Regions from separate parts of the Caballeronia sp. LZ019 genome, predicted to be linked through region 2. Evidence: predicted binding sites of a transcription regulator. Region 2 holds the regulator's gene; each other region holds the start of a gene.
The links. The regulator LexA, encoded in region 2, represses DNA repair genes until DNA is damaged. The targets are predictions, from matches to a motif close to ACTGTATNNNNATACAGT.
Positions count from the first base shown of each region.

Region 1: P9255_RS15095 (ATP-dependent helicase) is a predicted target of LexA. The motif match lies at 2,161-2,178, and genes of this name have one in related genera.
Region 3: recA (recombinase RecA) is a predicted target of LexA. The motif match lies at 1,915-1,932, and genes of this name have one in related genera.

Region 1 covers NZ_JARTVZ010000005.1:358,842-362,097, forward strand. Annotated here, with positions in the region: gene P9255_RS15095 (ATP-dependent helicase) at 3-2,129, opposite strand; gene P9255_RS15100 (hypothetical protein) at 2,277-2,534, opposite strand; gene P9255_RS15105 (hypothetical protein) at 2,605-3,015, opposite strand.
Region 2 covers NZ_JARTVZ010000005.1:2,580,021-2,583,276, reverse strand. Annotated here, with positions in the region: partial or broken gene P9255_RS25605 (sulfate ABC transporter substrate-binding protein) at 1-1,002, opposite strand, end outside; gene lexA (transcriptional repressor LexA) at 1,249-1,917, shown strand; gene P9255_RS25595 (hypothetical protein) at 2,031-2,366, shown strand; partial or broken gene P9255_RS25590 (DUF2939 domain-containing protein) at 2,447-3,036, shown strand; gene P9255_RS25585 (universal stress protein) at 3,053-3,256, opposite strand, start outside.
Region 3 covers NZ_JARTVZ010000005.1:1,795,351-1,798,606, reverse strand. Annotated here, with positions in the region: gene recA (recombinase RecA) at 733-1,803, opposite strand; gene P9255_RS21865 (response regulator transcription factor) at 2,079-2,804, shown strand; gene P9255_RS21860 (sensor histidine kinase N-terminal domain-containing protein) at 2,812-3,256, shown strand, end outside.

The DNA of each region.
Region 1 (3,256 bases), 2.2 Mb from region 2:
CGCTACTCCCACATTCCCTTGAGCCGCGCGGCGATATCGATCTTCGCCTTCGCGGCGGCGGCGAGTCCCGCTGCCGTCGGGGCGGCGGCCACGGGAACCGGCGGCCACGCGGCGGCCTCGAAATGCGGCAGCAGATGCGGCGGAATGAAGCGCGTGCGCTGCGCCCACACGTGCCGGTCGCCGAGATTCGTCTGATTGTGGACGTAGAAGCGCTGCGGCGTGATGACGTGCAGGTCTTCCTTCGCCCGCGTCATCGCGACATACAGCAGGCGGCGCTCTTCGTCGACTTCTTCTTCGCTGCCGGTGCCGAGATCGGACGGAATGCAGCCGTCCACGCCGTTCAGCACGAACACGTTGCGCCACTCCTGCCCCTTCGCGGAATGGATGGTCGAGAGGATCAGGTAGTCTTCGTCGATGAGCGGCACGCCCGATTCATCGCTCGTCGCGTCCGGCGGATCGAGCGTCAGTTCGGTGAGAAAGCGCTCGCGCGTCGGATACGTTGACGCGATGCTCTCCATCTGCATGACGTCGCCGATGCGGATGGCCGCGTCCTCGTGATTGCGCTCGAGATGCGGCTCGTACCATCGGCGGATCATTTCGAACTCGGCGGGCCAGCCGGATTCGCGCCCGCACAGCTTCGCCATCAGCCCGACGAAGCGCGGCCAGTCTTCGCTCGCGCGTGCCGGCGCGCTGAACGCCGCGATCGCATCGGCGGGGCGCTCGTTCTGCGCGACGCCATCGAGCAGGCGTCCGGCGATAGCCGGCCCGACGCCCGGTAGCAGTTGCGCGACCCGGAACCCCGCGACGCGGTCGCGTGGATTCTCCGCCCAGCGCAGCACGGCGAGCACGTCTTTCACATGGACCGAATCGAGGAACTTCAGTCCGCCGAACTTCACGAACGGAATGTTCTTTCGCGTCAGCTCGATCTCGAGCGCCGCGCTGTGATGGGCCGCGCGAAACAGCACGGCCTGCGATTTGAGCTTCATGCCGCCCTCGCGCGCCTCCAGCACTTTCTCGACGACATAGCGCGCCTGATCGGCCTCATCGGCGACGGAGACGACACGCGGCTTCTGCGCCGATGCCTTGTCGGTCCATAAGTCCTTCGTGTAGCGCTCGGCGGCGAGGCCGATGACCGCGTTCGACGCTTCGAGAATCGGCTGCGTCGAGCGGTAGTTCCGATCGAGCGTCACGGTCGCGGCGGGCGGATCGAAGTGCTGCGGAAAATCCAGGATGTTGCGCACGGTCGCGCCGCGAAACGAATAGATGGACTGCGCATCGTCGCCGACGACGGTGAGGCCGCGCCCGTCGGGTTTCATCGCGAGAAGGATGGTCGCCTGCAGGCGATTGGTGTCCTGATACTCGTCGACGAGCACATGATCGAAACGGCTCGACAGATCGGCGGCGATGGCCGGCTCAGCCGCGAGATGCGACCAGTAGAGCAGCAGGTCGTCGTAATCGAGGACGCTTTGCGATTGCTTGGCGCTGACATAGGCGGCGAACAGGCGCTTGAGATCGGCTTCCCACTCGCGGCACCACGGATACGACTTGTCGAGCACATGGCTCAAGGACGCGCCCGTGTTGATCACGCGCGAATAAATGGCGAAGCACGTGGACTTCGCCGGGAAGCGCTTTTCCTTCGACGACAGTCCGAGTTCGTGGCGCACGAGGTTCATCAGATCGGCGGAATCTTCACGGTCGTTGATCGTGAACGAGGGCGCGAGCCCGACGATCTCGGCGTAATCGCGCAACAGCCGTGCGCCGACGCCGTGGAAGGTGCCCGACCACGTCAGCCCTTGCGCGAGGGCGCTTTTGTTGCCGAGCGCATTTCTCGCGATACGCGACACCCGCCGCGTCATTTCGAGCGCCGCGCGGCGCGAGAACGTGAGCAGCAGAATGCGATGCGGGTCCGCGCCCTTGACCAGCAGATGCGCCACGCGATGCGCAAGCGTGTTCGTCTTCCCCGACCCCGCGCCCGCAATGACGAGCAGCGGCCCGCCGCAGCGGCCCGGTCCATCGACCCCGAATTCGACGGCCCGACGTTGCGCATCGTTCAGCTTCGCGAGATAGGCTGCTGCGGCCTGTTCTTCGGTCTCGGGAGAATCGGCGGCGATGTCGGGAAGCGTGAGCACGAGATTGGATGACGGTAAGCAGTGACGCGACACTGTATATCCATACAACCCGCCCGTGCAAGTCTTTGTCAGGGCTCGGCTTTTGGCCCCAAAAAGACGACGGCCCGGGTGAATAGCCCGGGCCGCCTTCGTACAGAAATGCGCCGCTCAGTCCGCCTTTTTGGCGTCCTTCAGCTTCGCATCCGCGGCGGCTTCGTTCGCTTCCGATTGCGATTCCGTCTTCTTCTTGTCGGCCTTCGCCTGTGCGACGGCCGCGTCCTTGTCGGCTTCGGCCTGCTTCTTCGCGGCCTTCTTGTCGGCGTGCGTCGGCGTCGTGTCGTCCGCCTGCGCGACCGATACCGCGCTCACGCTGGTCAGCGCGCCGACGACGAGCGCCGCCAGCAGTGCATTCTTACGTCGTGTCATGGTGTCCTCCCCTGTGTGGAACCGCGAAGCTCCGTCAGGAACCTCGCGGCCATCGCTCGCAGTCGCCCGCTTAGTGCTGCTCGCCCTCGTCCTTCGGCGTGCGGTCGGCAGCGGCGTTCAGCTCGTCCTTTGCGGCGGCCTTGTCGGCCTTCTTGTTGATCTTCGCGTTGCGCACTTCTTCCTTGTATTGCGCGTTCGCTTCCTTCTTCGCGGCCTTCATCTCGGCCTTCGACGCCTTCTTCGACGCCTTGTATTCGGCGTTTGCCTGCGCGTCGGCATTGCGCTTCTGCACCAGCGGATCGGTCGGCGCGGGCGCGACGATGTTCTGCTGCGGGGGCGTCATCGGCTGCTGGGCCTGCGTCGAGATTTGCGCATCGGCGCCGGGGGCGGCCTGCATCGGCTGCGCGGTCTGGGCTTGCGCGCCGGTGGCGGCCAGGGCGGCGAAGGCGGTGCCGATCATCAGAATTCGAGCCTTAGTCATGAGCTAGTCCTCTCTTTTGGTAGCGCCGGCGCGTGGTCTCGCAAGGTTGCGCGCGGCGCGTGTCGTTTGGAAGATGACCGAAGCTGCATCGATCAAATCTACAGACCGGGCGGTCGATCGCCGAGTTTCGCCTGTGCAGTCACTGTTACGCATGGTTGCACTTGGCTACATTTAGCGCTTTTTCGCCGACGTTCGGATGCATCATCAAATACGTCCGATCGTTCGCGGTCGGGGAAAGCAG
Region 2 (3,256 bases):
CCATCCGCGAAGTGCGTCTTCTGCGCCTTCGTCCAGCCGCCGAAGGTATCGTCGATGGTGTAGAGCTTCAGCTTCGGAAACTGCTTCGTCAGATCGGCCGGAACCGTGTTCGAACGCGGGCGATAGAAGTTGCGCGCCGCAATCTGCTGTCCTTCGTCGCTGTACAGATACTTCAGATACGCCTCGGCGAGCTTGCGCGTGCCGTGCTTGTCGAACGACCTTGTCGACCACCGCGACCGGCGGCTCCGCCAGGATGCTCACCGACGGCACGACGATCTCGAACTTGTCCGGCCCGAACTCCTTGAGCGACAAGAACGCCTCGTTCTCCCACGCGATCAGCACGTCGCCCTGCCCGCGCTGCACGAAGCTCGTCGTCGCGCCGCGCGCGCCGGAATCGAGCACGCCCGCGTTCTTGTAGAGCTTCGAGACGAAGTCCTTCGCGGTCTGCTCGTTGCCGCCGGGCTTGTGCTGCGCATACGCCCACGCCGCGAGATAGTTCCAGCGCGCGCCGCCCGAGGTCTTCGGGTTCGGCGTAACGATGGATACGCCCGGCTTCGTCAGGTCGTCCCAGTCCTTGATGTGCTTCGGATTGCCCTTGCGCACGAGGAACACGATCGTCAACGTGTACGGCGACGCGTTATCCGGTAGGCGCTTCTGCCAGTCGCCGCTGACGAGCCCCTTGCCGGCGAGCGCGTCGATGTCATAGGCGAGCGCGAGCGTTACGACGTCGGCCTGCAGTCCGTCGAGGACCGCGCGGGCCTGGCCGCCCGAACCGCCGTGCGACTGCTTGAAAGTGACCGTTTCGCCGGTGTCGGCCTTCCATTTCTTCGCGAACGCCTGATTGAAGTCCTGGTACAGCTCGCGCGTCGGATCGTAGGAGACGTTCAGAAACGATGTCTGTGCGTGCGCCTGAACACCGATGCCAATCGTCGCCGCCGCCAGCGCCAACGCGGTGAGCAGCTTTCTTCCCCTGGTCCCCAATCCCGCTTTCGTGCTTTGCATTCCCCGTTCTCCGTCTTATCCAATTGACGGAATCAGTCTATCGGCGCGACTATATGATTAGAAATAATCGTTTTTCATCTTTTTATACGGAAACGTGCTAACGACCGGCGCTTTGGCGTCTTTCCATCGAAAACGCCCGCTGCGGGGCGCTGCCGGGGCGAAGTTAAAGTAATGCTTGAAAAGTATGAAATACTGTATAAAAATACAGTCATCTGTTCATCCATACAGCGCAGCAGGGGCCAGCCAGTGACTAGAACCTCAAAACTTACCGCTCGCCAGCAGCAGGTCTTCGAACTCCTGCAGCGCGCTATCGAGCGCACCGGTTTCCCGCCCACGCGCGCCGAAATCGCTGCGGAACTCGGCTTCAGTTCGGCCAATTCCGCCGAGGAGCATCTTCGGGCGCTGGCGCGCAAGGGCGTGATCGAATTGGCCGCAGGGTCGTCGCGAGGCATCCGGCTGATCAGCGAAGCCGCACGCTCCGACGAGCTTCCGCATCAGTTCACGCTGCCGCATCCGAGCATCATGCAATTGTCTCTGCCGCTCGTCGGCCGGGTGGCGGCCGGCAGTCCCATCCTCGCGCAGGAGCACATTTCACAGCACTACGCGTGCGATCCGGCGCTCTTTTCCAGCAAGCCGGACTATCTGCTGAAGGTGCGCGGGTTGTCCATGCGCGACGCCGGCATCCTCGATGGCGACCTGCTCGCGGTGCAAAAACGCACCGAAGCCAAAGACGGGCAGATCGTGGTCGCGCGTCTCGGCGACGACGTCACGGTCAAGCGCTGGAAGCGTCGTTCGGACGGCGTCGAACTGATCGCCGAGAACCCGGACTACGAGAACATTTTCGTGCGCTCCGGCAGCGGTGAATTCGCGCTGGAAGGCATCGCGGTCGGTCTGATCCGCTCGGGCGAGTTTTAGCGCGCCCGCTTCCCCCACGCCACGCACGACGCGGCGCGTTTCGAGTACATCAAAGCATGACGGCAGCCGTTCGCGGCTTGGCCGCAGTGCGTCCTATCGCCTGGAGAGTCATCATGGAACGTTTTGCCCGTTTGTTGCCCTTCCGCCAGTTCGGCCGCCTGCGTCATCTGCGTGCGTTGATTCCCTGCGGCGTCGCGGCGCGTCCGCTTGCTGAAGCCACGCCGGATCTGTTCGATGAAATGCCGTTGCTGCCGTCGCGTCAGCCGGCGTTCGCCCGGGTGTCGCTTGCCAAGACGGTCCATGCGGAGCCGGCGCAGCGCGCCCCGGTGCGGGTCTATCGCAGCGAATCGCGCGTCATCATGGTCGGCAAGATCAGCGAGGTGTCGCGCATGCTCGACCGCTGCATCGACGAGGAACGTGCCGGCGGCGCGGGCGGGTTTCTGGCGTGAACGTCGCGGGTTGCGGGATCGTTCTTTCACCGGCACGGTCAATGTGAGTCAGACCGACGCTCGAGAGGCTCGTGCACCGCATGTCGCGAACTACCCGTCTTGTCGCTATTGCACTCGCTGTCGTCCTGTGCGGCGCGGCGCTGGCATTCATGTATGCGTCGCCGTATCTGGCGCTGGATCGCGTCAAGCGCGCGGCTGATGCGCGCGATGCAGAGACTGTCAGCGAGTACGTCGATTTTCCGGCGTTGCGCAGCAGCCTGAAGGAACAGGTCGCGGCGCTGCTGACGCGTCGCATCGACATCAGAAGAGCGGCAATCCGCTCGCGATTCTCGGGGCGATGATCGGCGCGGCGCTCGTCGGGCCGCTGGTCGACTCCTATGCGACACCCGATGGCGTCGCCGCGATACTCAACGGCATTCCGCCGCGCGGCGTTCCTGGCGAACGGCCGCCCGCATCGCCACGAAGCGGCGCCAGCGTCACGGCGGCGTCCGGTCCGCTGCCGCAACCGCCCGGTCCGCCGCAGCCGCCACAGACGACCGCCGGATACCGCGACATCAATACCTTCGTCGTGACCTATCAGCACGGCGCTGGCGATGCACGGTATTCGGCCATCTTCCGCCGCAGCGGTCTCGTGTCATGGAAGCTCGTCGCCGTCGATCTGAACGGCTGACGAGCGCGACGCCGAACTACGCGCCCTCTTCCGCCTTGACCGGCTTGGCGGCATACGCGGCGGCGTCTTCGGCTTCGGCGGATTCGCCTGCCTGACAGACCGCCACCAGAATGCTGCACGACACGCGATCGAGCAGCGGCGTGTTGCCCGCGCCCATCCACCATCGCGCCAGTCCGCTGCGGCAGCGATGCCCCACCACGACGAGATCGACCTTGAGGTT
Region 3 (3,256 bases), 780 kb from region 2:
TACGCATTGTTCGAAAGCCTCAGCATCTTCAAACGCGCCGTCGCTCGCGGAGCGCGGCTGTTGCCGTGGATTGCGAGCGCCGCTCCGCCTGGTTCGACGGCGCATTGGACGGTCGGCTTCGGGCGCGCTCGACGGCGCGCATTGCTCGAACGGCTCCAAGGGGTCGGCGTCTTCGAAGGGGTCGTCGAAGTGAGCGGTGCTTACGGTTGCCGGCTGTATGGGGGGCGCTGCGCTGACTGCCTGTGCAGTGGCTTGTTGCAACAGCAAGCGGGCTTGCTCGAGCCGCGCCGCACGATCGAGCTGGAGGGACGGTGCCGCAGCGCATTCTTCTTGATCGCCGGACGCCGATGGCGCGTTCAGCCCGCGACGGTCGTCACGCTCAGTCACGCCAGCGCGTGAAACCGCCACGCCCTTGTCCGCCGCTTCAAAAACGCGACGCGCCGGCGTGAATGACTTCGCGCCGGCGCGTGCTTTCCTGCCTGAGGCGAAACCGCCGCCTCTCGACGATGCACCCCGCTCGCTGCTTCGTTCATAGCGATCGGCGGCATCGGCGCTGTCCTCCGGCTGATCGACACCGGGCGCGGCGTAAGGAGAGCGACCGCTCTTCAGATCACCGCTCGCTTCATCGTTCTCGCGAGAGCGATTCGAACGTCCCGCGCGACTCCGCCCGGCTTCAGCGTTGTCCGCCTTCGATCCGAACCGGCGCTTGAGCATCGGCGGCAGGTCGGACGATTATTCGTCGTCCGACACGGGTGCGCCCGTGGCGACGGCATCAGCCAACGCAGCCACGCCGAGCGATTCGCGGATCCTGTTTTCGATCTCGCGCGCAATGTCAGGATTCTCGCGCAGGAATTCGCGCGCATTGTCCTTGCCCTGACCGATGCGATCGCCCTTGTAGCTGTACCAGGCGCCCGCCTTGTCGACCAGCTTGGCCTGCACGCCCAAGTCGATGATTTCACCCTGACGCGAAATGCCTTCGCCGTACAAGATGTCGAAGATGGCTTCGCGGAACGGCGGCGACACCTTGTTCTTTACGACCTTTACGCGCGTTTCATTACCGATGACTTCGTCGTTCTTCTTGATGGAACCGATGCGGCGAATATCCAGGCGCACCGAGGAATAGAACTTCAGCGCGTTACCGCCCGTGGTCGTTTCGGGGTTGCCGAACATCACGCCGATCTTCATGCGGATCTGGTTGATGAAGATCACGAGGCAGTTCGTGCGCTTGATGGTGCCGGTGAGCTTGCGCAACGCCTGCGACATCAGACGCGCTTGCAGGCCGGGCAGCGAGTCGCCCATTTCGCCTTCGATTTCCGCCTTCGGCACGAGCGCCGCGACCGAGTCGATGACGATCATGTCGATGGAGCCCGAGCGCACGAGCGCATCCGCGATTTCCAGCGCCTGCTCGCCCGTGTCCGGCTGCGAAATCAGCAGTTCCGGAATGTTCACGCCGAGCTTTTGAGCGTATTGCACGTCGAGCGCGTGTTCGGCGTCGATGAACGCAGCCGTGCCGCCGATCTTCTGCATCTCGGCGATCACCTGCAGCGTGAGCGTGGTCTTGCCCGACGATTCCGGACCGTAGATTTCCACGACGCGGCCGCGCGGCAAGCCGCCGACGCCGAGCGCGATGTCAAGTCCGAGCGAGCCTGTGGAGACCACCTGAATGTCTTCGACCGCCTCACCTGCGCCGAGCCGCATGATCGACCCTTTGCCGAATTGCTTTTCGATCTGCGACAGCGCGGCGGCCAGCGCCTTGCTCTTTTCCGCAGTCATTCCAGCCGGGCCTTTCTTGCTTTCTTCCATGAATCGTCCTTTGCTATGATGAACGGCGTCTGAGACGCGTGCGCGCAGGCTTGTAGCCGGCTTTGTAGCGGTAGCACCGGCACTTCGCCCCGCTTTTGCACTAACGCAGACACTGTATAAAAAAACAGTAGTTTTTGCAAGCCCGATCGTTGCGGCGTGGTGTTTTTCCACATCGAGCGAACCGTGCAAAAACCGCATGACACCCTGGAGACCGCCGCGCCGGGCGAAATGCGGTGCCGGCAATGCGATGCGCCCCGCGCATCAGGCACACGACGATGCGAATCCTCATTGCCGAAGACGACAGCATACTCGCGGACGGCCTCGTCCGATCACTCCGCCAATCGGGATACGCCGTTGACCATGTGAAGCATGGCGTCGAGGCGGATACCGCCCTTTCCCTGCAATCCTTCGACCTGCTCATCCTCGATCTCGGCCTGCCGCTCATGCCCGGCCTCGAAGTGCTGCGTCGCCTGCGCGCGCGCAACTCGCAGATGCCCGTTCTGATCCTGACCGCCGCCGACAGCGTCGACGAGCGCGTGAAAGGTCTCGATCTCGGCGCGGACGACTATATGGCAAAGCCCTTCGCGCTCAACGAACTCGAAGCGCGCGTGCGGGCGTTGACGCGGCGCGGCGCGGGCGGCGGACCGACGGTCGTCAGGCACGGATCGCTGTCGTTCGATCAGGTGGGACGCATCGCGCATATCGCGGATCAGGTCATCGATTTGTCGGCGCGCGAACTCGGCGTGCTCGAAGTGCTGCTGCAGCGGATCGGGCGGCTCGTGTCGAAGGAGCAGCTTGTCAACCATCTTTGCGAGTGGGGCGAAGAAGTCAGCAACAACGCCATCGAGGTCTACGTGCACCGGCTGCGCAAGAAGATCGAGCCGAGCGGCGCGCGGATCATCACGGTGCGCGGCCTCGGGTACACGCTCGAAAAGGCGGCCAGCACGCCGGAAGCCAAGTCGACGGCCGATCCCGCTGCCGCCGGCCAGCACTATAAGTAAGCCGCGCATGGCGTCGCCCGCCTCCACCGAGCGCGCAGCCGAAGCGCCGCGCGAGCCGTCAGCGGCCATCCTGGATGCCGCCGATTCCGACGCCCTGCGCGATGCCCGCTACGCCAATCCGTTCGCCCCGCCCGACGAGCTGGAACCCGGCAGCGAGGCGCACCCGCGCTCGCTTTTTGGCGAGATTCTCGACTGGATGCTCGCGCCGCTGCTGCTGCTCTGGCCGATGAGCATCGCGGTGACGTATCTCGTCGCGAAGTCGATCGCCAACGGTCCGTTCGACCGCGCGCTCGAAGCCGACGCCTACGTGCTCGCCCGCCAGATCCAGCCGGTCAACGGCGTGGCCGAATTGCGGCTGCCGGACGCCACGCGCGATTTCTTGCGCGCCGACAATGTCGACAGCGTGTTCTTCCAGGTGCTCGGGACGCGCGGCGAACTCGTCGGCGGCGACC